One region of the Mesorhizobium sp. CA6 genome, then DNA from elsewhere that is predicted to be linked to it. Evidence: predicted binding sites of a transcription regulator. Region 1 holds the regulator's gene; each other region holds the start of a gene.
The links. Region 1 encodes PhoB, which activates phosphate uptake and scavenging genes when phosphate is short. Its sites were predicted from a motif close to TGTCATNNANCTGTCAT; they were not measured.
Positions count from the first base shown of each region.

Region 2: LB526_RS13390 (alkaline phosphatase D family protein) is a predicted target of PhoB. The motif match lies at 5,055-5,071, and genes of this name have one in related genera.
Region 3: LB526_RS03755 (esterase-like activity of phytase family protein) is a predicted target of PhoB. The motif match lies at 5,731-5,747, and genes of this name have one in related genera.
Region 4: LB526_RS08455 (RNA degradosome polyphosphate kinase) is a predicted target of PhoB. The motif match lies at 1,970-1,986, and genes of this name have one in related genera.

Region 1 covers NZ_JAIUHI010000007.1:15,262-22,856, reverse strand. The annotation lists gene pstS (phosphate ABC transporter substrate-binding protein PstS) at 1-465, shown strand, start outside; gene pstC (phosphate ABC transporter permease subunit PstC) at 530-1,516, shown strand; gene pstA (phosphate ABC transporter permease PstA) at 1,520-2,371, shown strand; gene pstB (phosphate ABC transporter ATP-binding protein PstB) at 2,368-3,171, shown strand; gene phoU (phosphate signaling complex protein PhoU) at 3,192-3,899, shown strand; gene phoB (phosphate regulon transcriptional regulator PhoB) at 3,916-4,605, shown strand; gene LB526_RS12105 (ROK family protein) at 4,939-6,180, opposite strand; gene xylF (D-xylose ABC transporter substrate-binding protein) at 6,449-7,489, shown strand; gene LB526_RS12095 (hypothetical protein) at 7,542-7,595, shown strand, end outside.
Region 2 covers NZ_JAIUHI010000007.1:277,829-285,423, reverse strand. The annotation lists gene LB526_RS13410 (3-hydroxyacyl-CoA dehydrogenase NAD-binding domain-containing protein) at 104-2,179, opposite strand; gene LB526_RS13405 (hypothetical protein) at 2,282-2,872, opposite strand; gene LB526_RS13400 (TetR/AcrR family transcriptional regulator) at 2,916-3,524, opposite strand; gene LB526_RS13395 (MFS transporter) at 3,603-4,886, shown strand; gene LB526_RS13390 (alkaline phosphatase D family protein) at 5,144-6,718, shown strand; gene LB526_RS13385 (hypothetical protein) at 6,946-7,233, opposite strand; gene typA (translational GTPase TypA) at 7,427-7,595, shown strand, end outside.
Region 3 covers NZ_JAIUHI010000002.1:316,790-324,384, reverse strand. The annotation lists gene LB526_RS03780 (SDR family NAD(P)-dependent oxidoreductase) at 1-158, opposite strand, end outside; gene LB526_RS03775 (hypothetical protein) at 330-611, shown strand; gene LB526_RS03770 (TMEM175 family protein) at 615-1,190, opposite strand; gene LB526_RS03765 (MFS transporter) at 1,328-2,536, shown strand; gene LB526_RS03760 (MATE family efflux transporter) at 2,569-4,041, opposite strand; gene LB526_RS03755 (esterase-like activity of phytase family protein) at 4,159-5,631, opposite strand; gene LB526_RS03750 (LacI family DNA-binding transcriptional regulator) at 5,911-6,936, opposite strand; gene LB526_RS03745 (Gfo/Idh/MocA family protein) at 7,110-7,595, shown strand, end outside.
Region 4 covers NZ_JAIUHI010000004.1:363,793-371,387, reverse strand. The annotation lists partial or broken gene LB526_RS08470 (TIGR02117 family protein) at 1-339, shown strand, start outside; gene LB526_RS08465 (FAD-dependent monooxygenase) at 398-1,630, opposite strand; gene LB526_RS08460 (zinc-finger domain-containing protein) at 1,646-1,891, opposite strand; gene LB526_RS08455 (RNA degradosome polyphosphate kinase) at 2,144-4,339, shown strand; gene ppx (exopolyphosphatase) at 4,336-5,871, shown strand; gene LB526_RS08445 (DoxX family protein) at 5,876-6,298, opposite strand; gene LB526_RS08440 (DoxX family protein) at 6,439-6,855, opposite strand; gene fumC (class II fumarate hydratase) at 7,187-7,595, opposite strand, start outside.

The DNA of each region.
Region 1 (7,595 bases):
GGCGCCAAGGGCAATGAAGGCGTCGCCAACAACGTGTCGCAGACCGGCGGCGCGATCGGCTATGTCGAATACGCCTATGCCAAGCAGAACAAGCTGACCTACACCGACCTGATCAACAAGGACGGCAAGAAGGTCGAGCCGACCGCCGCCGCGTTCTCGGCCGCTGCGGCCAATGCCGACTGGAGCTCGCAGCCGGGCTACGGCGTCATCCTGGCCAACCAGGCCGGCGCCGAATCCTGGCCGATGACCTCCGCCACCTGGATCCTCGTCTACAAGAAGCCCGACGACGCCGCGGCGACGACCGAAGCGCTCAAATTCTTCGCCTGGTCCTATGCCAAGGGCGATGAGCTGGCCGCCGGCCTGGACTATGTTCCGATGCCCGACGCGGTCGTGAAGAGCGTCGAGGAAATGTGGAGCAAGGACATCGTCGACGCGAACGGCAAGCCGCTCTACTCCGGCATGTAATTCCCGCAAAATAAGGAGGGCGTCTACGGCGCCCTCCTGTCTCTTTCGAAATGCGAGGGGCTAAATGACAGCCGTTTCCGAAGCCGCGACATCGTCCGCCCTGCGGACCAGAGAAGCGACGGTGCGCCGCTTCGCCGTCACCGACATGGTTTTCCGGACGGCGACGCGCCTTTCCGCCATCCTCGTGCTCGTTCTGCTCGGCGGGGTCGCGATCTCGCTGGTCGCCGGATCGTGGGAGGCCCTGTCGAAGTTCGGCTTCTCCTTCCTGACCACCGAATCCTGGAACCCGGTCACCGAGAATTTCGGCGCGCTCGCGCCCATCTACGGCACCATCGTCACCTCGGCCATCGCCATTCTTATCGCCGTGCCGATCGGCATCGGCATCGCCGTCTTCCTGACCGAGCTTTGTCCGCGCCCGCTCAGGCGTCCGATTGGCATCGCCGTCGAGCTGCTCGCCGGCATTCCCTCGATCATCTACGGCATCTGGGGCCTGTTCGTCTTCGCGCCGTTCCTGCAGACGACGGTCCAGCCCTTCATCATCTGGCTGTTCAAAGGCATCCCCGGCCTCGACAGCCTGTTTGCCGGTCCGCCCTACGGCATCGGCCTGCTGACCTCGTCGCTGATCCTCGCCATCATGGTGCTGCCTTTCATCACCTCGATCACCAAGGACGTGTTCGACACGGTGCCGGCGGTGCTGAAGGAATCGGCCTACGGCATCGGCTGCACGACCTGGGAAGTGACCCGGCGCGTGACCATCCCCTATACCCGCATCGGCATCATGGGCGGCGTCATGCTCGGCCTCGGCCGCGCGCTCGGCGAGACGATGGCCGTCACCTTCGTCATCGGCAACGCGCACCGCATCAGCGCCTCGCTGTTTGCGCCGGGCACGACGATCTCGGCGACCATCGCCAACGAATTCACCGAAGCCGACGGCAACCTCTATACATCCTCGCTGGTGTCGCTCGGCCTGATCCTGTTCATCATCACCTTCATCATCCTCGCGCTCGCACGCTACATGCTGCTGCGCATCGATAGCCGCACGGGAGCCTGACCGATGTCGACTGCCGCATCGCTTCACCAAAGCCGCAAGCGCAAGAATGCCGTGATGATGACGCTGTGCGTCGTCGCGGCGGGCATCGGGCTGGCCTGGCTGGCGCTGATTCTCGGCGCCCTGCTCTACAAGGGGCTCTCCGGGGTGTCGCTCTCCGTGTTCACGGAAATGACGCCGCCGCCCGGCGATGCCGGCGGCCTGCTCAATGCCATCTACGGCAGCATCGTCATGACGATCATCGGTATCGTCGTCGGCACGCCGATCGGCGTGCTGGCCGGCACCTACATGGCCGAATACGGACGCTTCTCGAAGCTTACGACGGTGGTGCGCTTCATCAACGACATCCTCTTGTCGGCGCCTTCCATCATCATCGGCCTGTTCGTCTACGAGCTGATGGTGCGGCCGATGGGGCACTTCTCGGCGATTGCCGGCGCGGTCGCGCTGTCGATCCTGGTGATCCCCGTCGTGGTGCGCACCACCGAGGACATGCTGAACCTTGTGCCCAACGCGCTGCGCGAAGCAGGCACCGCCATCGGAGCACCGCGCTGGGTAGTGATCCGCTCGGTTGCCTATCGCGCGGCGCTCTCCGGCATCGTCACCGGCATCCTTTTGGCGATCGCCCGCATCTCCGGCGAGACGGCGCCGCTTCTCTTCACCGCGCTCAACAACCAGTTCTGGTCGAGCAATCTCAATGCGCCGATGGCCAGCCTGCCGGTAACCATCTTCCAGTTCGCTCTCAGCCCCTACGAGGAATGGCAGCAACTGGCCTGGACGGGCGCACTCATAATCACCCTGACGGTTCTCGGGCTGAGCATCATCGCCCGCAGCCTAACCGGACGCAGAGAGGACAGATGAAACCGATGTTGTCCACCGACCTGAACGCAGCCGATACGACCGTCGAGAAGGCCAAGATCGAGGTCAAGAACCTCAATTTCTACTATGGCCAGTCGAAGGCGCTGAAGGACATCAACCTGTCCCTGCCCGAGCGCAGCGTGACCGCCTTCATCGGCCCGTCGGGCTGCGGGAAGTCGACGCTGCTGCGCGTGCTCAACCGCATCTACGAGCTCTATCCGAAACAGAGCGCCGAGGGCCAGGTGCTGCTCGACGGCAAGAACATCCTCGACCGCTCGCAGGACCTCAACCTGCTGCGCACCAAGATCGGCATGGTGTTCCAGAAGCCGACGCCGTTCCCGATGTCGATCTACGAGAACATCGCTTTCGGCGTCAGGCTCTATGAGAAGATCAGCAAGGCCGAGATGGACAGCCGCGTCGAGCAGGCGCTGAAGCGCGCAGCACTCTGGAACGAGGTCAAGGACAAGCTCAACGCCAGCGGCCTCAGCCTCTCGGGCGGCCAGCAGCAGCGCCTGTGCATCGCCCGTACCGTTGCGGTGAAGCCCGAGGTCATCCTGCTCGACGAGCCGGCCTCGGCGCTCGATCCGCTGTCGACCGCCAAGATCGAGGAACTGATCGACGAGCTGCAGGCCGACTACACGATCGTCATCGTCACCCACAACATGCAGCAGGCGGCGCGCGTGTCGCGGCAGACCGCGTTCATGTATCTGGGCGAGCTGGTGGAGTTCGACCGGACCGAGAAGATCTTCACCTCGCCCCGCGAAAAGCGCACGCAGGACTACATCACCGGCCGCTTCGGCTGAGCTCATACGAGGACATCATCATGGCCGAACATACCGTCGCTTCCTTCGACGAGGATCTGAGGCAGATCAGCCGGCTCATCAACGACATGGGCGATCTCGCAGCCTCCATGGTCGGCGCTTCGACCAAGGCCCTGCTCGAGACCGACAATGCCATGGCGCAGCGCGTCGTTTCCGACGATGCCATCATGGACGCGCGCCAGCGCGAGCTCGACGACCGTGCCATCACGCTGATCGCCAAGCGCCAGCCGATGGCCGACGACCTGCGCAACGTGGTCGGCTCGATCCGCATGGCGGGCGACCTCGAGCGCATCGGCGACCTCGCCAAGAACATCGCCAAGCGCGTCGGCTCGGTCGGCGTCAGCGCCGCGCCGCGCGACCTCACGCATTCGATCGATTCCATGGCGCAGCTGGTGCTGATCCAGGTCCAGGCCGTGATCCAGGAATATACGGTGGGCGACGCCACGGCGCTGGCCAAGCTTCGCAACGACGACGAGCGCATCGACGTCAAATACACATCCGTCTTCCGGGAGCTCCTGACCTACATGATGGAAGACCCGCGCAACATCACCGCCTGCACGCATCTTCTGTTCTGCGCCAAGAATCTCGAGCGCATCGGCGACCATGTGACCAACATTGCCGAGAACGCCTATTATGTGCTGACCGGCACGCAATTGCCCGCGAATCGTCCCAAGCAGGACGAGACGACAATGTCGGCGCCGGCGGCCTGACGAAGGGTATCTGCCAATGATCGCGCCACGCATCATGGTGGTGGAGGACGAGGAGCCGCTTGGGGTGCTGCTCCGCTACAATCTCGAATCCGAGGGTTACCAGGTCGAAGTGGTGACCCGCGGCGACGAGGCCGAAATCCGCCTTCAGGAAAACGTTCCCGACCTGCTCGTGCTCGACTGGATGGTGCCGGCGGTTTCCGGCATCGAGCTCTGCCGGCGCCTCAGGATGCGGCCCGAGACCGAGCGGCTGCCGATCATCATGCTGACGGCGCGGGGCGAGGAAAGCGACCGCGTGCGCGGCCTTTCGACCGGCGCCGACGACTATCTGGTCAAGCCGTTCTCGACGCCGGAGTTCATGGCGCGCGTCAAGGCACTGCTGCGCCGCGCCAAGCCGGAGGTGCTGTCCAGCGTGCTCAAGGTCGGCGACATCGTGCTCGACCGCGAGTCGCACCGTGTCTACCGCAAGAAGAGCGAGATCAGGCTCGGCCCGACCGAGTTCCGGCTGCTGGAATTCATGATGCGTCATCCCGGCCGGGTGTTCTCGCGCAGCCAGCTGCTCGACAATGTGTGGGGCGAGACGATCTATATCGACGAACGCACCGTCGACGTCCATGTCGGCCGCCTGCGCAAGGCGGTCAACAACGGCCGCATGCCGGATGTCATCCGCACCATCCGTGGGGCTGGTTACGCGATCAGGGAAGATTAGGAGTAAGGCGCCGAGCCGCTGACGGATTCTGTCTCCAGCATCGGATCGCGTGCATTGGCGATTAGTCGAGACGCTTGTGCTTCGTCATCCACGGGCGGAGCAAGGAGCGCAGCGACGCAGCGCAGACCCGAGGATCCATTCCGTGATGTCGATGCGTTGCGACAGTCCAGAATTCTGTGCCGCTGCGCTCGACGCGTGAGGTAGCGGCATGGATTCCAGGGTCTCCGCGACGGAGCTTCGCTCCTGCTCCGCCCTGGAATGACGAAGCTGCGGGGCCTTCCCTTCGCTAATTTCAAGCGTCTGCTGCTGTCCCCGGACCTCTTCAAGGCTGCCTCAGGCCACGTTCTTTCCCGTCCCCGCTCTTGCCTGGCCTCCCGGCGCGAAAATCTCCTGGTCGACGAAGGTCAGCGCGCGCATGGCGCAGCCTTCGCGGATCAGCGGCAACTCGTTCGGCTCGGTGTCGAAGGAGATCGATTCGGAGTGCTGGCCGCCGGCCGTCTGGGCGATCGCCTCGCGCAGCGCCGGCTCGATCAGGTCGAAGGCGGCCGCGCTGACGCCGACCATTGCGACGGGCGCCGGGTCGATGAGGGCGAACAGGCTGCCGAGACTGAAACCAAGCGCTTCGCCGGCCCGGCGGTAAGCCTTCCGTTCGGGGCCGTCCCTCTCGCGCGCCTTCGCGGCAAGGGCCCGCATGTCGGCGTCGCCGACGTCGACCGGCTCGGCGTCCTCGCTCATTTTCATGGCGCTGCGCCAGATCGCGTAATTGCCGGCATATGCCTCGACGCAGCCGCGGCGGCCGCAGCGGCAAAGCGCCCCGCCCGGGCGGTGGATCATGTGGCCGAACTCGCCGCCGGAGGAATGCGTGCCGGTGAACAGCGCACCTTTGAGCACGAGACCCATGCCGATGCCGTGCGACAACAGGATGGCGATGAAGTCGTCACGATAGCGCTCCGGGTCGCGCCATTGCAGCGCCACCGCCATCATGTTGCAGTCGTTCTCCATGGTGGCGGAGATGCCGAACTCCTTCTCTAGGATGTCGGCGAAAGGAATGTCGGTCAGCGGCGTTATCGGCGACCAGAGCATGGCGCGTGCATTAGAATCGGTGATGCCCTGAATGCCCATGGCGATGCGGGCGACGCTGCCAACGTCGAGGTCGGGATCCTGCAGCCGGCGCCGCACGATCGCCACGCATTCGCCGATCAGCTCGTCGCGGGGCATGACAAGCGTGTCCAGGCGCTGCTGCTCCTCGGCAACAACCTGACCGGCATAATCGATCACGGCGACCGACAGGAAGTTCAGCGACAACACCACGGTCAGCACCGCGGCGGCTTCAGGGTTCAGCGCCAGGCCGATCTGCGGCCGGCCGCGCTTCAACGCCGTCGGCTCGCTGGCCTTGCTTTCGGTGAGAATGCCCTCCTGGATCAGGTCGGCGGAGATCGCCGAAATGGTCGAGTGGCTGAGCCCGGTGGTGGCGGCAATTTCGGTCCGTGATGGCTGACCGGCGCGGCGTACCGCCGAAATCACCATGGCGCGGTTGCGCCGGCGCAAATCGTCGTGGCGGATTCCGACCGACATCGTTTCGCACGTCCTCCCCGGTCATCGCGGCCTTGTGATAATGCCATGGCCTGTCGCTGACACGCTAGGGATTGTGGCAGAAGCCAGGGGCCATGTCATTATTTATTGCGGATACCGAAAAAAATGCCTGAGCCCGTCAAAACCCATCAGAATCTCGGTTGACAGCGCTGTTGTGCTGGACCACTATTTTTTTGAGGCTCGAAAAAAAGCCTCTGTGCCGGCCTTCGGGCCAGTCTGGGTCGCGCCGCACGGGCGCAGGGAGGATATCATGAAGAAATTTGCAGCCGCCATTCTGGCGGGCGTTGCCATGTCGCTGACGCTGGCGTCTGTCGCCGAGGCGAAGGACAAGGTGATCGGCGTGTCGTGGTCGAATTTCCAGGAAGAGCGCTGGAAGACCGACGAAGCAGCGATGAAGGCCGCCATCGAGGCCGCCGGCGACAAGTATATTTCGGCCGACGCGCAGTCCAATCCGGGCAAGCAGCTGACCGACGTCGAAAGCCTGATCTCGCAGGGCGCCAACGCGCTGATCATCCTGGCGCAGGATGCCTCGGCAATCGGCCCGGCGGTGCAGAAGGCGCTCGATGAAGGAATCCCGGTCGTCGGCTATGACCGCCTGATTGAGAACAAGGACGTGTTCTACCTGACCTTCGACAACAAGGAAGTCGGGCGCATGCAGGCCCGCGAGGTGTTCAAGGCCAAGCCGGAAGGCAACTATGTCTTCATCAAGGGCTCGGGCTCCGATCCGAACGCCGACTTCCTGTTCGCGGGCTCCATGGAAGTCCTGAAGGACGCCATCGACAGCGGCAAGATCAAGAATGTCGGCGAGGCCTACACGGACGGCTGGCTGCCTGCCAACGCGCAGAAGAACATGGAGCAGTTCCTGACCGCCAACGACAACAAGGTCGACGCGGTCGTGGCTGCCAATGACGGCACCGCCGGCGGCGTTGTCGCGGCGCTGACGGCGCAGGGGCTGGCCGGCACCGTGCCGGTCTCGGGCCAGGACGGCGACCACGCGGCGCTCAACCGCATCGCGCTCGGCACGCAGACCGTGTCGGTGTGGAAAGACGCGCGCGAGCTCGGCAAGAACGCCGCCGAGATCGCCTCGCAGCTCGCCGACGGCAAGAAGATGGGCGACATCGCCGGCGCCAAGGACTTCACGACGCCCGGCGGCAACACCGTCAAGTCGCTGTTCCTGACGCCGGTCGCGATCACCAAGGACAACCTCAACGTCGTCATCGACGCCGGCTGGATCAAGAAGGACGAGGTCTGCGCGGGCGTGCCCGCCGGCAGCGTCCAGGTCTGCAACTGAGCCTTGCCGACGTTCGATCAAAAACACCTGCGCCGCGGCCAGGAGCGGTTCAATGAACCGCTCCTGGTTTTTGTTGCCGCAATCCCGGACGGAAAACCGCTACGCA
Region 2 (7,595 bases), 260 kb from region 1:
TCGACGGCTGTGCCATCGCTCGTTCTGCACCGTTGCATTCTTTGTCTGATGGAACGGCATGGATTCCAGGGTCTACGCTTCGCTTCGCCCTGGAATGACGAAGTTATGGGGCGCCGCCCGCACCTTCCCACGATCCCGTCTCGGCAATCCGCCTCAACGCCGGCGCCGGCTCGAATATCGGCCGGCCGGTCTGCCGGTGCCAATGCTCCAGCCGCTCGACGATCTTCGCAGCGCCCGCAAGGCCGGCCCAGAACATCGGCCCACCCTTGCCGATCGGGAAGCCGTAGCCATTGACCCAGACGACATCGATATCGGACGCGCGCGCGGCGATGCCTTCCTCGAGTATCTTCGCACCCTCGTTGACCAAGGGATAAAGCGTGCGTTCGAGAATCTCTTCGGCGCCGATCTCGCGCCGCGCAATTCCAAGCTCCGCCGCCTTCGCCCGGATCAGCGCCTGGATTTCCGGATCGGCAATCGGCTCACGTGAGCCAGCCTCATAGTGGTACCAGCCGCGCCCGGTCTTCTGGCCGAAATGGCCCTGCTCGCACAGCGCATCGGCAATCACGGCTGTCTGGCCGCGGGCCTTGCGGTTGCGCCAACCGATGTCAAGGCCGGCGAGGTCGCCCATCTGGAACGGCCCCATCGGCCAGCCGAAATCGGTGAAGGCCCCATCGACCTGGCTTGGCGTCGCGCCTTCCAGCAACAGCGCCTCGTTCTCGGCGCCCCTTGCGGACAGCATGCGGTTGCCGACAAAACCGTGGCAGACGCCGACGACGACCGCGACCTTGCCGATGCGCCGCGCGAGGTCGGTGACCGTCGCCAGAACCTCAGGTGCGGTCTTTTCGGCGCGCACGATCTCAAGGAGCTTCATGACGTTTGCCGGCGAAAAGAAATGCATGCCGAGCACGTCTTGCGGCCGCGACGTAGAGGCGGCGATTTCGTTCACGTCGAGATAGGAGGTGTTGGTGGCGAGGATGGCGCCGGGCCTGGCGACCGCATCGAGCCTGCCGAACACGTCCTTCTTCACCGCCATGTCCTCGAACACGGCCTCGATGATCAAGTCGCAATCGGCGAGATCGGCGTAATCGGTGCTGCCCTTGAATAGGCCGAGCCGCTGCTGCTTGGCCTCTTCCGTCAACGAGCCGCGGCTGACGGAGACGGCATAGTTCTTCTCGATCGTCGCCAGGCCGCGCCGCAGCGGTTCCTCGCTGGTCTCGAGCAAAGTCACCGGCAGACCGCCATTGGCGAAGCCCATCGCGATGCCGCCGCCCATCGTGCCGGCGCCGATGATGCCGACGCGGTCGATCCTGCGCTTCCGCAAATCCTTGCCCGGCACCTTCGCCGCCTCGCGCTCGGCGAAAAACAGATGCCGCTGCGCACGCGACTGGTCGCCGGAAACGAGTTTTTGGAAGAGCTGCCGCTCGGCCGCAAGCGCTGCGTCGAACGGCAAGGTGATCGCGTTGCGCACGGCTTCGGCGCAGGCAAGCGGCGCGTCCAGTCCGCGGGCTTTCTTGGCCAGATCGGCGGCAAGGCGGTCGAAGGCGCCGAGGTCGGTTGCGGCAAGGCGGTCGTTGCGGTCACGCACCGGCACGAACGGTCCGCCTCGATAAGCCATTTCGCTGGCGAAACGAACCGCCTCTGCCAATAGATCGGTGTCGACAACCGCATCGGCAAGACCGACGGCCTTCGCCTCGCCGGCCGAGATCGGGCTGCCCGAGACGATCATGCCGAGCGCTTTCGCGGCGCCGACCAGGCGTGGCAAACGTACGGTCCCGCCGCCGCCCGGCAGCAGGCCGAGCTTTACCTCCGGCAGGCCGAGCTTGGCGCCGGCATCCGCGACGCGAAAATGGCAACCCAACGCCAGTTCCAGCCCACCGCCGAGCGCCGTGCCATGGATGGCGGCCACCGTCGGCTTGGCGATGGTTTCCAGCAAGGCAACGATGGCGCGCAGTTCCGGTTGCTCGACCGGCTTGCCGAATTCAGTGATGTCGGCACCGGCGACAAAGGTGCGGCCGGCGCAGGCGATGACGATCGCGCTCGCGGCGGGATCGTCGCGCAAAGCGGTGAGCACCTCGTAAAGCGGCTTGCGGACATGAAAGCTCAGCGCATTGACCGGCGGGTTGTCGATGGTGACCACCGCCACGCCGTTCTCGTTCGTGACGCTGACAGAACTGGACAAGCGGAACCTCCCGAGACCGGCTGCAACCGCGCAAGGGTTTACTAGGCAGCGAGGTGAATGGGAATCCGATCCGGCCCTGGCCCAATTGTTGGCGAGGCCCGGTTAGTTGTCCACGCGGCCGAAGGGCGGCACGTCGCCGATCACCTCGCGCTTGTCCTTGCCGCAGGCGAAGGTCTTTGCCTTGTCGTCGGCGAGCTTGCGCGCCTGGTCGTTGGCCTGCGGGTTGCCAGTGGCTAATACCAGGCCGATCGTGCAGCCTTGGTGCTCTTCCGGTTGCGCGACCTTGGCGACGACCAGCACCTCGGTCGATTTCTTTTCGTCCTCAGGGTTGCTGACGGAGCGGCGGTGGATGGCGGCGAAGGGGATTGCGACGTCGCCATTGGTCTCGATGCGCCATTCCACCTTCGGTCCGGAGCCGTTGAAGGCGGTGAAGCTCTCCCAGACCGCAGTCATGTCGTCGGACGGAAAGCCGTAATAGACGGATTCGCGCGCGTCGTCGTAGCTGATCAGCACCGGGTAGCCGCGGTAGCCGGAGCAGACGAGGCTCGCCCAGTCGCCGTCGCCTTCCGCGGCCTGCGCATAGGTCACGCAGTCCTTCTTCGAGTCGAGCTCGGTATAGGCGCTGGAGATGTCGCCGGCCTGGGCCGCCTGGCAGAAACCGGCGAGGGCAAGCGGGACCAGAAGAGCGCGCATCGCTGACAACTCCGTTCGAGCTGCCCGAGCGTAACGTCAATCGCTATTTCTTCAAGCTGGCTTCGATCAAGAGGTCGGCGTTGCGGGCGACTGCCGCCGCCGGTCCGCCAACGCCAAACAGCTGACCGCTGATATAAGCGCCTTCGATGAGCAGCAGCAGGCCGTCACCCAGCGTATCGGAATCGGCGGCGCCCATTGCGGCGGCCATGGCGCGCAGGCGGCGGCGCAATTCGACTTTGTTGTTCTCGCTCACCACCCGTGCGGGATGGCCGCGCTCGGGATATTCCACCGCAGCGTTGGTCATGCCGCAGCCGCGATAGTCCGGCTTTTGCGTGCGCTTGCCTACGCGGGTCAGGAAGGCGATGATCTGGGCGCGCGGATCGCCCGGATGCGCGTCGACGGCTTCGTCGAAGCGTTCCCAGAATTCGAGGTCGTATTTGCGCAGATAGGAGGCGGCAAGCTCATCCTTTGATGGGAAGCTGCGGTACAGGCTCGGCTTTGTGACGCCGGCGCGCCTGACGATCTCGTCGACGCCGATCGCCCTTATGCCCTCGCGGTAAAAGAGGTCGCGCGCCACGTCCAGGATCTTGTCCGCCGCCCTCGGAGCAGGGGCCTCGCTGATCGACGCTTCAATTTTATTGTCGGATGGCATTCAAACAACTCGCTTGACAATGTTACTGACCGGTACGTATGTATGGCTTCACTCCATTGCAACGTACCGGTCAGTAACATGATAATCCAGTCCCGTCCGTTTGGCCAGCGCTACGCATTCGTCGTTGTTGCCGTCATTTTCCTGTGCCTGCTGATCGCGGCCGGGCTCCGTTCGGCGCCCTCGGTGATGATGGTGCCGCTGGAGAAAAGCTTCGGCTGGCATCGCGACGTAACGTCCTGGGCCGCCAGCGTCGGCATCCTGCTCTACGGCCTGACCGGTCCGTTCGCCGCCGCGCTGATGGAGCGCATCGGGTTGCGCCGCACGCTGCTCGGCTCGCTGCTGGTGATGTCGGGATCGACCGCGCTCAGCCTGTTCATGACTGAGCCATGGCATCTTTTCATCACCTGGGGCGTGTTTTCCGGCATCGGTTCGGGCGCAGTGGCGAGCGTGCTCGGCGCCACCATCGTCAACCGCTGGTTCAAGACCAATCGCGGCCTGATGATGGGGCTGATGTCGGCCTCCAGCGCCACCGGCATGCTGGTTTTCCTGCCGCTCATCGCCTCGCTGGCGCAGAGCGGCGGCTGGAAGCCGGTGGCGATTGCCGTGGCGCTGGCCACCGCCGCGCTGATACCTTTCGTCTTGCTGCTGGTGCCGGAGCGCCCCGCTTCGATCGGCCAGGTTCGTTATGGCGCCGATGCCGACGACGTGCCGCCGGTGTCGCCGGCATCGCAGGGCAATTTCCTGGCGCACACGCTGAACACGCTGCGCCGCGCGGCGGGCACGCGGGTGTTCTGGTACCTGTTCGCCACCTTCTTCGTCTGCGGCTTCACGACCAATGGCCTCGTCGGCACGCATCTCATCGCCTTCTGCGGCGATATGGGCATCGGCGAGGTGCAGGCAGCCGGGCTGTTGTCTATGATGGGCATTTTCGACCTGATCGGCACCACGCTCTCCGGCTGGCTCACCGACCGTTTCGATCCGCGCAAGCTGCTCGGCGTCTATTACGCGGTGCGCGGTCTGTCGCTGATCTACCTGCCCTATTCCGGCTTCTCGGCGACCAGCCTGGTCATCTTCGCCGTGCTTTACGGGCTCGACTGGATCGCCACCGTGCCGCCGACGTTGCGGCTTGCCAACGAGGCGTTCGGCGATCGCAGCGGACCAATCGTGTTCGGCTGGATCGTCGCCGGCCACCAGGTCGGCGCCGCGGCCGCCGCTGCCTTCGGCGGCACGATGCGCGAGCTGCAGGGCAATTACGAGCTGGCCTTCCTGATTGCCGGCATGACCGGTATCGCGGCGGCTTGCATCTCGCTCTTGATCAACACCAACCGGCCGGCTTTTGAGCCGGAGCCGCAGGCGGCTTGAGGCGCGACTTTCCCTTCTCCCCTTGTGGGAGAAGGTGGCCGCGAAGCGGCCGGATGAGGGGTGCTCCAGGGAACACCGACGCCTCACTCCGCTGGAACACCCCTCATCTGTCTCGGCGCTTGCGCGCCGATCCACCTTCTCCCACAAGGGGAGAAGGAAGATGTCGACTGTTATCAAAACTTCATGGTTCCGATATGCGCCTGAAACATTGAAGCGAGAGCTTGGCGGTCCCGCTCAATGCCATCCCGGAGACAGCCATGAACAAGCTTTCGCTCACCCGCCGCGCTTTCGTCACCTCGGCCAGCGCCTTCGGCCTTGTCGGCGCCTCCGGTCTGGCGCTGCCCTATTATTCCCGCGCCAGCCAGCGTCCGGCCTTCACGCATGGCGTCCAGTCCGGCGATGTCGATGCCACCTCGGGCATGGTCTGGACCCGCACCGACCGACCGGCGCGCGTGATGTATGAAGTGTCGACGACCGAAAGCTTCGCCAATGCGACGCGGCTGGCTGCGCTCGATACCTCGCCGGCCAGCGACTACACGGTGAAGCGGCTGCTCACCGATCTCGCCTCGGACCAGGACATCTTCTACCGCATGGTTGCTGCCGATCTTTCCGACATCAATGCCGTGTCCGAGCCGATCGTCGGCCGTTTCCGTACCGCGCCGTCGTCCAAGCGCGACGTGCGCTTCGCCTGGTCGGGCGACACCGCCGGCCAGGGCTGGGGCATCGACGAGACCGGCATGAAGACCTATTCGACCATCGCCAAGCACACGCCGGACTTCTTCCTGCATTCCGGCGACACCATCTATGCCGACGGCGCCATGAAGGACGAGGTCGACCTGCCCGGCGGCGGCAAGTGGAAGAACGTCGTCATGATCGACGGCAAGCGCAAGGTCGCCGAGACGCTGGACGAATACCGCGACCAGTGGAAATACAACATGATGGACAAGCATGTGCTTGGCCTGTCGGCCATCTGCCCGACCTTCTACCAGTGGGACGACCACGAGGTGCTCAACAACTGGTCGGATTCGAAGGACCTGACCGCCGACGACCGCTACAAGGAAAAGTCGATCCATGTGCTGGCGGCCAGAGCGGCTCGCGCCTTCCATGAAATGACGACCATCCGCTACGAGCCGTCGGAGCCGGGCCGCGTCTACCGCAAGGTCTCGCATGGGCCGTTGCTCGACGTGTTCTTCCTCGACATGCGTTCCTATCGCGGCCCGAACGGTCCTGACATGGAAGAGACGCTGACGCCGAAGTCGCGCATGATCGGCGAGGAGCAGTCCAAGTGGCTGAAGCGCGAGCTGGCGAATTCCAAGGCAACGTGGAAGGTCATCGCCGCCGACATGCCGCTTGGCCTTGTCGTCTGGAACGACGCGGCGAAGAAGGCCGGTGCCGAGGCGGTCGCCAACGGCGACAATGGCGCGCCGAAGGGCCGCGAGCTGGAATTCGCCGACGTGCTGCGTTTCATCAAGAATGCCGGCATCACCAACACGGTGTGGCTGACCGCCGACGTCCACTACACCGCGGCGCATTACTACAATCCCGACAAGGCGCAGTTCCAGGATTTCAATCCGTTCTGGGAATTCGTCTCCGGCCCGATCCACGCCGGCACCTTCGGCCCCAACGACCTCGACATGACCTTCGGGCCGGAGCTGAAGTTCATCAAGGCGCCAACCGCCGAGCAGGGCCAGAACCTGCCGCCGTCGGCCGGGCTGCAGTTCTTCGGTCTGGTCGACATTTCCGGCGCGACGGAACAGCTCACCGTGCGGCTGATGGATCGCGACGACAACGAGCTTTACAAGGTTACGCTCGATCCGGTGCGGTCGGCTTAGGCTGCGTTGATATTCAGGTGATGCCGGCCTGCGAACAATGGTTTCCTGCGCTTCCGGTGCTCACGTACTTTAAGTACGCTCCGCTCCGGTTCTCGGAAACCACCGTTCTCGGCCCGGCCTAACCTGAATCTCAACACACCCTGGGCCCAGCAGTCGCTCGGCCTAATGCCGCGATGTCAAAGCGCCGTGACAGTCCAGAACTGAACTCGGAAATGCCGTGAAGAGCGTCAATCCGGATAGCAAGCCGTGGGAATCTTCGGCCAGACTGCGGTGTCGCAGTTGGCATCCTTCTGGCGTTGCTTGAAGGCGGCGCTGACCGGGCCGGTGACGATCGGATCGACGCCGTCGGGGGCGTCGGCGAACATCTGCTGCGCGGTCCTGGCGTCGGGCGGTACGATCGGGTCGGTTTGCCGAAGCGCAGCCGCCGACTGCGCGGCACCGGCCGCGACGAGCACGCCAAGCGCCGCCCACGCGAAAACCGGACGCAATCTGGACATCTGATCGGTCATGAACATGGAACTGTCCGGCCCCTCAAAGGTTCCGCCTTGGTTAACGGAATCATTTCACACCAAGACGTTTAAGAATCAGTGACCATGTATTTGGGGTCGGCCTCCCCTTTCGCAATTGCGAAAAACCTTGTATGAGCCGCGCAACCGAAAAAGGCGGCGCCTCTGGGCCTGCTGCCTGCAACGCTCCCGAGACCAGACAATGAACCTCCGCAATATCGCGATCATCGCGCATGTCGACCATGGCAAGACCACCCTGGTCGACCAACTCCTGAAACAGTCCGGCGCCTTCCGCGACAACCAGCGCGTCGCCGAGCGCGCCATGGATTCCAACGACCTCGAAAAGGAACGTGGCATCACCATCCTGGCCA
Region 3 (7,595 bases), on a different contig from region 1:
CGCATGCCGCCGATGTCGGCAAGCACCACCTTCATGCCCATTGCCACGAACCGTTTTGCGGCGGCAAGGCCGATGCCGCTGGCGCCGCCGGTGATGACGGCGACATTGCCGGAGGCGAAGGCGGGCAGGGCGGTCTGGATCTGGGCGTCGCTGGTCATGAGTTCCATCCTTGTTCGGGTCGGGCCGAACTTAACGCCAGGCGCCGCCGAGGCAAGGCCGGTTCGTCCGGTGATTACGGCGAAAGCCGCAACGGGTTGACGGCGAAAGCCGCAACGGGTTGACCATCGCAGCGCACGCCGCGCATGTTGTCCCAAAAAGGAGTTCGGCATTTGACCGACTGGATCGGAATCCTGAAGGAGCAAACCGTCAACGGCGACCAGATGAGCCGCGAGGTGCCGAAGATGCTCGCCAATCCCGACATCAGCGAGACGCAGGTGAAGACGCTGTTTGCGGCGTTGGAGAAGCAGGCGGATTTCGCCGAGAAGCTAAGGCTGGCGCTGGAGAAATTCGGCCATGACTTTCCGATCATCAAGGCGGCCGAGAGGCTGGAGGAGCGCTATGCCGACCTTGCCGCCTCGGCGGCGGAAAAGCTGAAAACCATGCGGAAGTAAGCGTTATTTCTCGACCAACCGTTCGAAGCGCTTGTCCGGCACAAACCAGATGGTCGCTACAAGCACATAGATCGCCACGCTGATCCACTGGTTGAGGAAGCTGAGCAGGACTGCGGCGATATAGAGCGCCAGCGAGATCTTGCCTTTGTTGTCACGGCCGACGGCCTTGGCGAAAGTCGTGTCGGCGCCGTGCAGATGGCGCAACTTGAGGACCAGGATGGTGTAGGCGACGGCGCAAAGCGCGAGGTCGATGCCATAGACGGCGACCGGTACGGGCGCGAAGTGGTTCTCTCCCATGAACGCGGTGGTCACCGGCATCAGCGACAGCCAGAACAAAAGGTTCAGGTTGGCCCACAGCACGCGTCCATCGACCCGCTGCACGGTGTGGAACATGTTGTGCAGGTTGTTCCAGTAGATGCCGACATTGATGAAGGACAGCACATAGCAGAAGAAGACCGGCCACAGCGGCAGAAGCGCTGAGAAATCTTCGCCATGCGGCACTTTCAGCTCCAGCACCATGATGGTGATGATGATGGCGACGACGCCATCGGTGAATGCCTCGACCCGTCCCTTGCCCATGGTTCCTCCTCGTCGGCCGACAAAAGCTACGCGAGGATTTCGCACAAGACCATCCTGTCAGGATTGTCAGGAGGACATTCGGTGGCTGGAACAGCGCCATTATATAGGCGTTGGGCTTGCAACCCCCGGAGGTTGCCATGACCAGCTACGCTCAAACCATGACGCGTGACAATGAGCTTGGCGGCGGCGCCGCAATGGCCGTCGTCGCCGCCATGATCGCCGCGCTTTTTGCCGGCAGCACCGCGCTGACGCCGCTATACGTGATCTACAAGCAGGCCTTCGGCTTCTCGCAGGTCACGCTGACGCTGGTTTACGCCGTCTATGTGGTCGGCAATCTGGCGGCGTTGCTGTTTTTCGGCCGCGTGTCGGATGTCGTCGGCCGCCGCCCCGCCGCGCTAGCGGCGATGGGCGTTGCCGTGGTCAGCGCGTTGTTTTTCCTCTTCGCCGAAAACCTCGCCTGGCTCGACATCGCCCGCATCCTCAGCGGGCTCGGCATCGGTGTCGGCGCGGGGGCGGGCACGGCCTGGCTGGCCGAGCTGATCGAGGGCAAGGACAAGTCGCGCGCCGCCGTCATCGCCACCAGCACCAACTTTGTCGGTCTCGGGGCCGGCGCGCTCATGTCGGGGCTGCTCGCCCAATATGCGCCCTGGCCGCTCAGGCTGACATTCGCCGTCTATCTCGTCCTGCTTGCCTTGGTCACCCTGCTGATCTGGCGCACGCAGGAAACCGTCTCCAGGCCCGGACGGTTTTCCGAGGTCTCGCTGAGGCCGCGGCTTTCGGTGCCGGACAACATCCGCGCGCAATTCGTGGCGCCGGCGGTGACCGGCTTCGGCGCCATGGCGCTGGTCGGCTTCTACGCGGCGCTGGCGCCGAGCATCCTGGCGCAGCAGCTGCATGTGACCAATCATGCCGAGGCTGGTGGGCTTTTCTTCGAGCTGTCGATTGTGGCGGCCATCACCATCGTCGCCACCACATGGCTCTCCAGCCGCTCCACCATGCTTGCCGCGCTGGTGCTGATGATCCCGACCGTGGCGCTGATCGTGGCGGCGCAGGTCTATGCCTCGATGGTCCTGATGATCGTTGCGACGGCGCTCTGCGGCGTGGCGGCGGCGCTCGGCTATCGCGGCGGCCTGCAAGTGGTGAATCAGATCGCGCCGGCCGACCGCCGCGCCGAGGTGGTCTCGGCCTTCTTCATCTGTTGCTTCTGCGGCAACGCGCTGCCGGTGATCGGCATCGGCATCCTGTCGAGCCTGGCGAACGCAACCATCGCAAGCCTGGCCTTTGCCGGCATGATCGTCGTCTTCTCGCTGGTGGCGCTTGGCTTCGGCGCCAAATACGCGCGGTAGCGGATTTTCACGTTTTCCTGTCGTCGCGGATTTTAGCCGTTCGGCGTCTCCGGCAGGAGCTGCGCGCGCTGGCGCGGCACGCCGAGGCCCGTGTCGGGCGGCTCGCCGGCCGCCGGCCTGTCCTCAATCATGTGCATCGTGCGCCAGCGGCCGAAGCGGTAATAGGCGGCGGCGAGCGCCAGCGAGGCGATCGAACCTGCCGGAAAGCTCCACCACAGCGCCTCCTGGCCGATGACGCTGCGCATGGAATAGGCAAAGCCGGTGCGAATGATCAACACCGAGATGATCAGGATGATCAGCGGCGGCATGACAGCGCCGGTGGCGCGCACCGTGGCGAACAGCACGATCGTGACGCCGAACAGGATGAACGACCAGGACGCCACCTTGTTGATGTGGGCGGCGATGTCGATCGCGGCGCTGTCGGTGCTGAGGAAGAGGCTGAGCACTGCGCGGTCGAAGACGAAAAGCAGCGCCACCAGCGCGCCGGTCAGCACCAGGTTGAAGCCGACGCCCGACGCCGCGACCCTGCCGATGCGGTCCCAGCGCCCGGCGCCGACATTCTGCGCCGCCATCGAGGAGACGGCGGCGCCGATCGCCAGAGCCGGCATCTGGATGTAGGTCCAGAGCTGCGCGGCGATGCCGTAAGCGGCGGCGACCTGGGAGCCGTAGGAATTGACGATGCCCATCACGGTCAACGCCGCCGCCGAGATGACGATCATCTGCAGCCCCATCGGGATGCCCTTGGAGACGACGATGCGCAGCAATTTCGGGTCGGGCCGCAGCAGCGCGAGATCGCTGCCCGCCAGCCGCAGCGGATGTTTGCGCACATAAAGCACAATCAGGATGGCGATCACGCCCACCGTCTGGCCAACAAGCGTCGACATTGCCGAGCCGGCAATGCCGAGCTCGGGAAAGGGGCCGATGCCGCGGATCAGCAGCGGATTGAGCACGACGTCGAGCACGACCGCCAGCGCCATGAAGACGAACGGGGTTCGCGAGTCGCCGGCGCCGCGCAGCACGGTCATGACGAAGGATAAAAGGTTCATCATCGGCACCGCGACGAAGATGATGCGCAAATAGGCGCGCGCCAAAGGCAAGGCATCGGCCGGCGTGCCGAGCCCGGTCAGGATGACATCGACCCAGATCCAGCCGCAGACGGCGAACACGACCGAGACGAGGAAGAAGAAGGTGGCGCTGGTGCCGACGATGCGCTTTGCCTCGGGGAGGTCGCGGGCGCCGACCGATTGCGCCACCAGGATGGTTGCCGCCATGCCGATGCCGAAGACGGTGCCGAGGATGAGGAACAGCACCAGATTGGCGTTGGAGGTCGCCGTCAGCGCCGCCTCGCCGAGGAAGCGGCCGACCCAGACCGCGTTGATCGAGCCGTTGAGCGACTGCAGCACGTTGGAGCCCAGCACCGGCAGCGCGAACAACAGCAGCGTGCGCGAAATGGGGCCGCTGGTCAGGTCGCCGGTCCGCCGGCGGGTGGGCTGTTTGTCATCCATGTTGTTACCCATGGTGGTGGGGCCGAAACTGAATCAGGCCCGCGATGCTATCGCAGGCCTGATGCTCATGCATCCCTTCAGAAAGGGTCGGCTGCCGCGGCAGCCGACCGCATCCCATTACTGAGTGGTGTTTCCAGAAAGGCCAGGCAGGGTGACCTGATAGACCAGGAAGGTGGTGTCGACATCTGCGCCGTCCTCGGCCTTGTACGAAGCGCCGACCTGGAAGCCGTCCTGGGTGAGGAAGTCGTTGTCGTTGGCGACGAACAGGAAATAGTCGTCGGGCAGCTTCGCATCGAGCACCGGCGCCAGCGACATCGCCTCCCACTTCTCCGAGAGGTTGTCCCTGTCGTTCGGCGCGCCATTGTGCATGCCGAAACGGCCGAGCTCGCCCTTGTCGTTGATGTCGATGAACGGCGTCAGCTTGGCCGGCGTCACCGACGGGTCGAGCATGCCCTTCGGCGCGACCGGCTTGTCGGCGGCGTCGAACGGGCCGTTGGCGATATCGGTGGCGGCGGAGAGGTCGACGATCTCGATCTTGCGGTAGAGCGACTCGTCGCCCTTAACGCCCTGGCCGTTGCCTGAGTCGCGCGCCAGCATCAGAAAGCTCTTGTCGGAGAGTGCGACGATCTCGCTCTGAGCGGCCACCTTGGTCTTGCCCTTGGCATCCTTGAACACCGGCAACGGCACGACATATTCATGCGCCAGCTTGAGGTGGGCGAGATCGGAAGCGTCGTAAACCAGCGCGCGGGTGTTCTGGCGGGTCGAGCCGGAATCGCCGCCGTCCTGGCGGGGCGCCGACTGCAGCACGGCGATCAGGAACCTGCCGTCCGGCGTCATCGACATGCCTTCGAGGCCCTGGTTGTTCTGGCGGCCGGTTTCGGGATCCTTCGGATCGGGCTCGGCAGCGCCCGGGCCCGGGTTGTCGGACGCGAAGTTCGGCTTGCCATGGCGCATCGGCACCAGCGCCGCGGGCGGTTGGGTCGCCGACATCAGACGGCCTTCGGCCGAGAAGCGGTAGATGTTGGGACCATATTCGTCGGAGATGAACATCGTGCCGTCCGGCAGCCGCACGATCGCTTCGTCATCGAGCGCCAGCTTGCCATTGGCCTCAGGCAGGATCGGCATGTCGCCGGCGGCGGCGCGCACGCCGTTCAACGGATCGAGGCCGGTGGCGTCGGCGCCCTTGTCGTCGGTCAGAAGCATCGTGTCGGCGAGCGTCGCCTTAACGCCCGACTGTTCCTGTCCGGCAGCGGGCGCCGCGCCGGGAGCGGTCGGCGCCAGCTCGATCGAGATGGTGTTGAGGCGCGGGCGATAATCGGTGGTTCCGACGATATTGTAGCCGCGGTCCGGCAGCAGCCAGAGCGAGCCCTTGTAGCCGGCGCCGTCGCGCGCCCAGGATTTGGTGTCGATCGCCATGCCGGAACCTGAACCGAAGGTCTCGCCGAACTTGTCCTTCTGGTTGGCCGGGATGCGGCCGATGCCGACGAGCCCCTTGTTGACGTAAGCGACGCCGTCGGCGAGCGCCGGCGTCAGGGAAGTGAACAAGGCAAGTGCCGCGCCGAGCGCGACGGTCCGGTTGAGATGTTTCATCGATATCCCCTTCTTGACGAGCAGAGCGGCCAATGCCTGGAGGGACGCGCATCGGCGATGCGGCGAGCCGGTTCCCGTCTAGCGGTCTAGGACGTGAACGTGATGGTTGCATGACAGTTTCCTTCTCCCCTTGTGGAAGAAGGTGGATCGGCGCGTAGCGCCGAGACGGATGAGGGGTGCTCCAGCGGAGTGAGACGCTGGTGCCATCTGGAGCACCCCTCATCCGTCGCCTTCGGCGACACCTTCTCCCACAGGGGGGAGAAGGGAAAGCGCCTCCGCTCAATCGCTCTCTCTTGCGATCAGCTCCAGCGGCCAGACTTCGCGGATGATGCGTGTGCCCTCAGGGCCGGCGAATGCGGGAAGCGAAGCGAGCAGCATCTCGGCCAGCCGCCGGCCCATGGGCTCCAGCGACGGACGGAAGGCGGTCAGCGTCGGCGAAAAGTAGCGGCAGAGCGGCGTGTCGACGATGACGATCACGGCCATGTCATGGCCCGGCTTGATACCCATCTCGGCCAGCGCCTTGCAGCCGCCGAGCGCCATCGCGTCATTGTTGAAGATGATCGCCGTCGGCGGGTTTTTAGAGCGCATTACTTGCGGCGTCACCTGGTAGCCGCCGGTCTCGTTGATGAAGCCGTCGGCGATCAGGTCGGGGTCCACCTCGATACCGTGCCGCTTCAGCGCCTTGCGGTAGCCGTCGAGGAACAGGTAGCCGAAGTTGAGATCAAGCGAAGGGCGGATAGCGGCAATGCGGCGGTGGCCGCGCGCGACCAGCCGGTCGACGGCTTCATCACCCGCCCTCTCGAAATCGATATCGAGTGAAGGATACGTGTCGCCGCCGGACTGACTTCGGCCAAGCGTGGCGAAGGGAAAGCCGGCCTTGCTGAGATAATCGATCCGATCGTCTTCCCTTCGCGTATTGGCCAACACGACCGCGTCGGCCCGGCGCGTCTCGACCACGCGGCGCAACCGCTCCTGCTGATATTGGCCCGGCTCACCCATGACGACCATCAGATCCAGGTCATGCTCGGCGAGCCGCGCCTGCAGGCCCGTCAGGAACGGGATGAAGAACGGCTCGCCATATTGCTGGTCGCCGGGATGCGGCTGCAGCATGAAGGCGATCGAACGGGTGGCGCCTTGCCTGAGACTGCGGCCTGACTGATTGGGCGAATAGTTCAGCTTCCTGGCTGCTTCGAGCACACGCTGGCGTGTGTCGGCATTGACGTCGGCACGGCCGTTCAGCGCGCGCGACACGGTGCCGATCGAGATGTTCAGGTGACGCGCGAGATCGTGGATGCTTGACGCCAAGGACGGATTCTCCCCCTGCCTTGGCTAGCACCGGCTGCCGCTCAGGCCAAGGCTTCGGGACGATTTTTGCAAGCAGCCGGTTGACATTCTACGCCATCGGGTGTGTTCTCGTAAACGTTTACGGCGACGCCGTGACGTCCGGTCTGGAGGGACCGGCGGAGGAGGAGCGCTGGATGATGAGGGTCGTCCTGGCCGGGTGCGGAGCGATGAGCAAGCACTGGCTCGATGCCGTGAAGCAGATCGACGGGCTCGCCATTGTCGGCCTCGTCGACCTCGATGCCGAGCGGGCCCAGGCGAGGGCGCGCGAATACGCGCTGTCCGACGCCATCATCGGCACCAACCTCGACGCCGTCCTCGACCAGACCAAGCCCGATGCCGTGTTCGACGTCGTGGTTCCCGCCGCACGCCGCGAGGTCGCGCTTTCGGCCTTCGCGCACGACTGCCATCTGCTCACCGAGAAGCCGCTGGCCGACAGCCCCGAGAATGCGCGCGCCATCGTCGAGGCAGCGCGCAAGGCGAGGCGCATCCACGCCGTCGTCCAGAACCGCCGCTATGTCCCCAATGTCAGGCGCATCAGGCGCTTCCTGGACTCCGGCGTCATCGGTAAGCCGACCAGCATCCACGCCGACTTCTTCGTCGCGCCGCATTTCGGCGGTTTT
Region 4 (7,595 bases), on a different contig from region 1:
CTTACGCTCGACGCCGCGGTGATGCATGTCGATGTCGCGGGCGCTATTCTTGAGCCGCATCCGGATGTCGCCGGTTTTGACATCGATGAGGACCATTTCTCGGCGCTGCTCGACGATATCGCGGCAGGCTTCCGGCAGGGAGAGGCGGGCGGGCCGATGGCGATTGAAAATGCGGGCTATTCAACTTTCGACCGTTTCTACGAGGCCAACGGCCATTTCAACGCGCTGGTCGGTTGCAATACGTGACCGCGGCGGCGCTGCGCACCGCCGGCATCCGGACAGGTTTGTGGAACCCGCTGCCGATGTCATTGGGGTTGGTCGCTGAGCCTGTATAATTAGAAGCGCCTCATTCCTTGGCCTCCCTCTGTCCTGCCAGTCTATCTGGCCGTCGGGCGCGCTACCGCCTCACTACCTTCCGCTCTTCCCAGCCATAGAGCCAGTCCAGGTCCGCCGCGAGCTTTTCCGCCGGTCGCGCCGCCAGCACCAGGTTGCGCGCGATCGCCACCGGCCCCCAGGCGTGCCAGGCCAGCCGATTGAGAGCGCCGCGTTTCAGCACCTTCTCGACGCGCGGGCGTCTGAGATTTTCCCAGATGGCAAGGCCTCGAGCTGGATCGCCGGGGAAATCGGCAACGAGATTGGCGAGCATAGCGGCGTCCTCGATCCCCATGGCCGCGCCTTGCGCCGCGAACGGCGTCATGGCGTGCGCAGCGTCACCGATCAGTGCTACTCCCTCCGCCATGGTCCAGCGCCGCTGCGCGACCGTGTGGATGGGGAAGGCTGTCCACGGCCCGGCAAGCGCCGCCAGCTCCGCCAGCGCTGCCGCCGTGCCTCGCATGGCAGCCGAAAGAATCGCAGGGTCGGCATGGCCGGACCAGCCTTCGGCAATGCGCTCGCCCTTGGTGAAGGCGGCAAGGTTGACGGCGCTGCCCGTGCTCACCGGATAGGCGACCATGTGGAAGCCGGGATGCAGGAAAGTGGTGACGCTGTCGGTGGTTCCGATTTGCATAAAGGCCTGGCCGGCGGCGCTTTGCGCCGTGACCGTCGCGCGCCAGGCGAGCTCGCCCGAAAAGCGGCTTACCGCAAAGCCGGCCGTCCGGGCAAGCTGGGCGCGAACCGACGACCAGACGCCGTCGGCTGCAACCAGCAAACCGCATGCGACATCCGTCGCCTTGCCGTCGATCTCGACCGTCGCGGTAACGCTTTGCGGGTCGACGGCAAAGCCGGTAACGCGCGCACCGGTGACAAGCGCGATACCGGGCCGTTCCGCCACTGCCGCCTTCAGCGCCGCCTGCAGGTCGGCGCGGTGCGCCACGAGATAGGGCGCCCCCCAGCGCTTTTCTGCGGTTTCCCCAAGCGGCACGCGCGCCAGCTCTCGCAGGCTCCTTGCGTCCTTCAGCACCACCGCTCGCGGCCGGATCGCGTTGGGCAGCAGGCGATCGAGCACGCTGAGCCGCCGCAGGATCCGGGTCGCGTTGGGGGAAAGCTGGAGGCCGGCGCCGGCCGCTTCGAGTTGCCTGGCCTGCTCGAACAGTGTTACCGGGAAGTCACGCTCGGCAAAGGCAAGCGCCGCCACGAGCCCGGCAATGCCAGCCCCGGCGATGACGATCTGCCGGGACCTTATTTCAGTCATGGTTGATCGGGGCGATCAGGCGGCCTGGTCGACATAGAGGCAGCCGGCCGGCTGCGTTTCCGTCGCCTTCAGCGACGGTGAATAGCGGTAGAGCGTCGAGCAGTAAGGGCAGACCTTTTCATTGTCGTCGCCCATGTCGAGGAATACGTGCGGATGGTCGAAAGGCGGGTTGGCGCCGGTGCACATGAATTCCTTGACGCCGATCTCGATGACCGGATGGCCCGCGTCGTTCTGGAAATGGGGAATGCTGCCGCCTGCCATCGTCGTCTCCAATTGGGTTCGGCCAGTGGGTGTGACCAGTTTGCATCTGGAGCATAACAGGCCAGTTTGCAAGATCGATGAAATCAAACTGTCGCAAAAGGCTGGCAGAGGATAAGTTGAGCCGGTTAAGCGCATGGGGCCGGTGCCGGAGCGATTCCGTGACGATCATGCGTCATAAAGACATGCTAGAGCGTCGTTGAACGGCAGTATGCGGCGCCTCCTGGGAACGGTTGCGGGCAAGAGCAGGAAACCATGAACGAACTGAAGCCTGTGCAGAGCGAGTTCATAACCGTCGAGGCCGCAAGCCCCGACGGCGGCAATCCCGATCGTTTCGTCAACCGCGAATTCTCCTGGCTGCAATTCAACCGCCGCGTGCTGGAGGAATCGCTGAACGAGCATCATCCGCTGCTTGAACGCGTCCGCTTCCTGTCGATTTCTGCCGCCAATCTCGACGAGTTCTTCATGGTTCGCGTCGCCGGCCTTGCCGGCCAGGTCCGCGAGGGCATCGCACTGAAGAGCCCGGACGGCCGCACGCCCGAACAGCAGCTGGAACAATTGTTGCGGGAGGTCGAGCGCCTTCAGGAAGACCAGCAGAAGAGCCTCTCGGCGCTGATGACGCTGCTCAACAAGGAAGGCATCGAGAGCATCACCCGCGACGCGCTGACCAAGGATGAGAAGGCCTGGCTGGAGGAGCATTTCCAGGAACAGGTTTTCCCGGTGCTGACGCCGCTGTCGATCGACCCGGCGCATCCGTTTCCGTTCATCCCCAATCTCGGCTTTTCCATCGCCCTGCAATTGCGCCATCGCAAGAATGGCGAGGAGATGAGCGCGCTGCTGCGCCTGCCGGTGGCGCTCAGGCGTTTCATCCGCCTGCCCGACCGCAAGAACCATGTCCGCTTCATTCCGCTGGAGGAAGTGGTCGGCATCTATATCGGCAAGCTTTTCCCCGGCTACGAGGTCAAGGGCTCCGGCACGTTCCGCATCATCCGCGACAGCGACATCGAGGTCGAGGAAGAGTCGGAAGACCTGGTGCGCCTGTTCGAAACGGCGCTGAAGCGGCGCCGTCGCGGCTCGGTGATCCGCATCGAATTCGACACGCTGATGCCGGCTGCGTTGCGGGACTTCGTCGCCGGCGAGCTCGGCGTGTCGTCGAGCCGAATCAGCGTGCTCACCGGCCCGCTGGCGCTCAACCAGATCTCCGAGATTGTCGCCATTCCGCGCGACGACCTCAAATTCACCCCCTACAATCCGCGCTTTCCCGAGCGCATCCGCGAGCATGGCGGCGACTGCTTCGCCGCCATCCGCGAGAAGGACATCGTCGTCCATCACCCCTACGAGTCCTTCGACGTGGTGGTGCAGTTCCTGCGCCAGGCCGCTGCCGACCCGGAAGTGGTGGCGATCAAGCAGACGCTCTACCGCACCTCTAACGACAGCCCGATCGTGCGCGCGCTGATCGACGCCGCCGAGGCCGGCAAGTCGGTCACGGCACTTGTCGAGCTCAAGGCGCGCTTCGACGAGGAAGCTAACATCCGTTGGGCGCGCGACCTCGAGCGCGCCGGCGTCCAGGTCGTGTTCGGCTTCCTGGAGCTGAAGACCCACGCCAAGATGTCTTTGATCGTGCGCCGCGAGGATGGCCGGCTGCGCAACTACGTGCATCTCGGCACCGGCAACTACCACCCGGTTACCGCCCGTATCTACACCGACCTGTCCTTCTTCACCACCGACCCGACGATCGCGCGCGATGTCGCGCAGCTCTTCAATTTCATCACCGGCTATGCCGAGCCCGCCGAGGAGATGCGCCTTGCCGTATCGCCCTTCACGCTGCGCAAGCGCATCCTGAAACACATCTTGGACGAGATCGTTCATGCCCGCGACGGCCGACCGGCGCGCATCTGGATGAAGATGAACGCGCTGGTCGATCCGACCGTCATCGACGCGCTTTACGACGCCAGCCGCGCCGGCGTCGAGGTCGACCTCGTCGTGCGCGGCATCTGTTGTCTGCGGCCGCAGGTGCCGGGTCTTTCCGAGAACATCAGGGTGAAATCGATCGTCGGCCGCTTTCTCGAGCATAGCCGCATCTTCTGCTTCGGCAACGGCCACGGCCTGCCGTCCGACGAGGCGGTCGTCTACATCTCGTCGGCCGACATGATGCCGCGCAATCTCGACCGCCGCGTCGAGACCCTGGTGCCGATCACCAACCCAACTGTGCATGAACAGGTGCTTGGCCAGATCATGCTGGGCAACATCATGGACAACCAGCAAAGTTTCGACGTATTGGCTGACGGCACCTCCCGGCGCGCTGTGCTGGAGGAGGGCGAGGAGCCGTTCAACGCGCAGGAATATTTCATGACCAATCCGAGCCTCTCCGGGCGGGGCGACGCGCTGAAATCGCATGCGCCCAAGCGCATTGCCCAGTTCAAGCGCCGCAAGAAGAACAGCGCCGCGTGACTGCAGTTTCCCAGGGCCGGCTTCAGGACCGGCGGCCGCTGTCGATCATCGACATCGGATCGAACTCGATCCGCCTTGTCGTCTATGAGGGGTTGGCGCGCTCGCCCACGCTCCTGTTCAATGAGAAGATGCTGGCGGGCCTCGGCCGCGGCATCGTCTCGACGGGCAAGCTCGACCCGGAGGCGGTGACGCGCTCGATGGAGGAATTCCGCCGGTTCCGCGCGCTGTCGGACCAGGCGGGCGCTGAACATATGTATGTGCTAGCTACCGCCGCGGCGCGCGAAGCTGGCAACGGCCCCGATTTCATCCACCGTGCCGAGGAGGTGCTGAAGACCGAGATCCGCGTGCTCACCGGCCGTCAGGAGGCCTATTATTCGGCGCTCGGCGTCATTTCCGGGTTCCATCCGGCCAACGGCATCGCCGGCGATCTTGGCGGCGGCAGCCTTGAGCTGATCGACATCAATGGCGAAGCGATGGGCGACGGCATCACGCTGCCGCTCGGCGGCCTGCGCCTGCAGGATATGGCGAAGAACTCGCTCGTGCAGGCCCAAAAGATCGCGCGCCAGGAACTGGCGCGGGCGAAGCTTCTGAAGGGCGGGCAGGGCAGGGTTTTCTACGCAGTCGGCGGCACCTGGCGAAACCTTGCCCGGCTGCATATGGAGATGAACAACTACCCGCTCGGCGTCATGCATCACTACGAGATATCGGCCGACAGCGCGCAGACTTTCCTCAAGCAGGTCGCCCGCAGCGAGGTCGAGAAGGTGAGGGGCATCGAGGGCGTTTCCAAGAACCGCCGCTCGCTCTTGCCCTACGGTGCCGTCGTGCTGCAGGAGATCATGTCGGCCATGCAGCCGTCGAAGATCGTCGTCTCGGCGCAGGGCGTGCGCGAGGGCTTCCTCTATTCGCTGCTCGACGCCGCCGAGCAGAAGGCCGACCCGCTGATCTCGGCCGCCGAGGAACTGGCGCTATTGCGCTCGCGCTCGGTGCATCACGCGCATGACCTGGTCGAATGGACCGGCAAGGCCTTCAAGGCCTTCGGCATCGACGAGACGGAGGATGAGGCGCGTTACCGTCATGCCGCCTGCCTGCTTGCCGATATCGGCTGGCGCGCGCATCCGGAATATCGCGGCCGGCAGTCGCTCAACATTATCGCGCATGCCTCCTTCACCGGCGTCGACCATCCGGGCCGCGCCTATCTGGCTCTGGCCAACGCCTATCGCCATGACGGCGTCTTCAACGACGGCATCGCACCCGAGATCAAGGCGCTGGCGCCGCCGCGCCTTCTGGAACGCGCCCGCACGCTGGCGGCCATGATGCGCGTCGTCTATCTGCTGACGGCGGCTATGCCGGGCGTGATGCCGAGGCTGAAATGGGAGAACCGCGGCAACGGAGCGCTCGCGCTGGTGCTGCCGGCCTCGCTTTCCGACCTCTATGGTGAGCGCCCGGCCGGCCGGCTGGCGCAACTGGCGCGTATCACCAATCGCCGCCTGGTGCTCGCGGTCGAGGGCGGGCCGAGCGTCTCGGTGAAATAACGGATCAGCTGACGTCGGCGCCGATTCCGAAGCCACGCCCGTCCGCCGACCATGCGCCGGCGCCGGCCATGGCCAGCGCCAGAAAGCCGCCGGCAATGGCGATGTCCTTCATCAGCATCTGCTGGTGCATGAAGGACAGCGTGGCGTCGTCCGCGCCCTGGCCGTAATGGCCGATGAAACCGGCGACTACGCTGAAGGTGGCAAGCAGCAGCGCCACGATCCGCGTCTGGAAACCGACGAGGACCAACAACCCGGCGATCAACTCGAACAGGCCTGTGCCCCATGCCGCCAAGGTCGGCAGCGGCAGGCCGAGGCCGGCGAAGTAACTGGTCGTGCCGGCGATATTGGTGAGCGCCTGGAAGCCGGAGGGCACGAACAACGCGGCGAGCAGGAGCCGCGAGACGAGAAGCAATGCGTTGCGGGGCATTGGTCATCTCCCTTGCCGGCATCAGGCCGGCTGCCGGCGCAGTCTACGCCTACAACCGGAAAACGAAAAAGCGATGCGGAAAATTCCGCACCGCTTTCGTTTCAGTTTGGGAGGATTGCTTCAGTATGGGAGGAAAAAGATCAGCCGCGCTTGGCGTCGATCGAATAGGCGCCGGCGCCCGAGGAGGCGAGCAGTATGAAGCCGCCGGTGATGGCGAGGTTCTTGAGGAACTGGATCATTTGCATCTGGTCGGCCCAGCCGGTGTGCGCGACCAGCCCGGTGGCGATCGTGAAGATGGCGAGCACCCAGGCGGCGATCCGGGTCTGGAAGCCGACGAGAATGGCAAGGCCGCCGAGCAGCTCGATCAGGCCGACCAGGACGGCGGTTACGGTTGGCATCGGCAGGCCGAGAGCGCCGAAATAGCCGGCAGTACCGGAAATCGCGGTGAGCTTGCCGAAGCCGGAAAGCAGGAAGATGACGGCGAGCAGAATGCGGCCCAGGAGGATCGTGGTGGAGCTGTTGGACGCGGTGCCGGCGACGGAAGAGTTGATGGACATGGCGGTTCTCCGAACGGGGTTGAATAGTCCGTCAGATAGACGACAGTAACTGTTCACCAAAGCCACCTATGTGACGACACATTGTTCACAGAATATATATTCCGATATCGGCAGCAGTGCGCTAAAAACCTGTCGGCAGGTTGCGCCGGGGGAGTAAATTGTTCTGCCACCAAATGGCTCTGCTACCGAGTCGGTGGTTTGGGCAGCGGCAGTCGCCGGCTTTCGGAGATTCGCCGACACGTCAAATGCTTCGTCATTCTCGGGCGTAGCATGAGCGAAGCTCCGTCGCGGAGACCCTGAATGACGACGTGACTTTCCCCGATGGCGAAAACTACCCCGGATGCGTCATGTCCTCCGGCCGCACCAGCCGATCGTAATCGGCTTCGCTGACCAGCCCGGTGGCCAAGGCCTCCTCGCGCAAGGTCGTGCCGTTCTTGTGCGCGGTCTTGGCGATCTTGGCGGCGTTGTCGTAGCCGATGGTCGGCGCCAGCGCCGTCACCAGCATCAGCGAGCGCTCGAGCGCGGCCTTGATGTTGTCCTCGCGCGCCTCGATGCCGACCACGCAATTGTCGGTGAAGGAGACGGAAGCATCGGCCAGCAGCTGCACCGACTGCAGGAAGTTGTAAGCCATCAGCGGGTTGTAGACGTTGAGCTCGAAATGGCCCTGGCTGCCGGCGAAGGCAAGTGCTGCATTGTTGCCGAACACCTGCACGCAGACCTGCGTCAGCGCCTCGCACTGG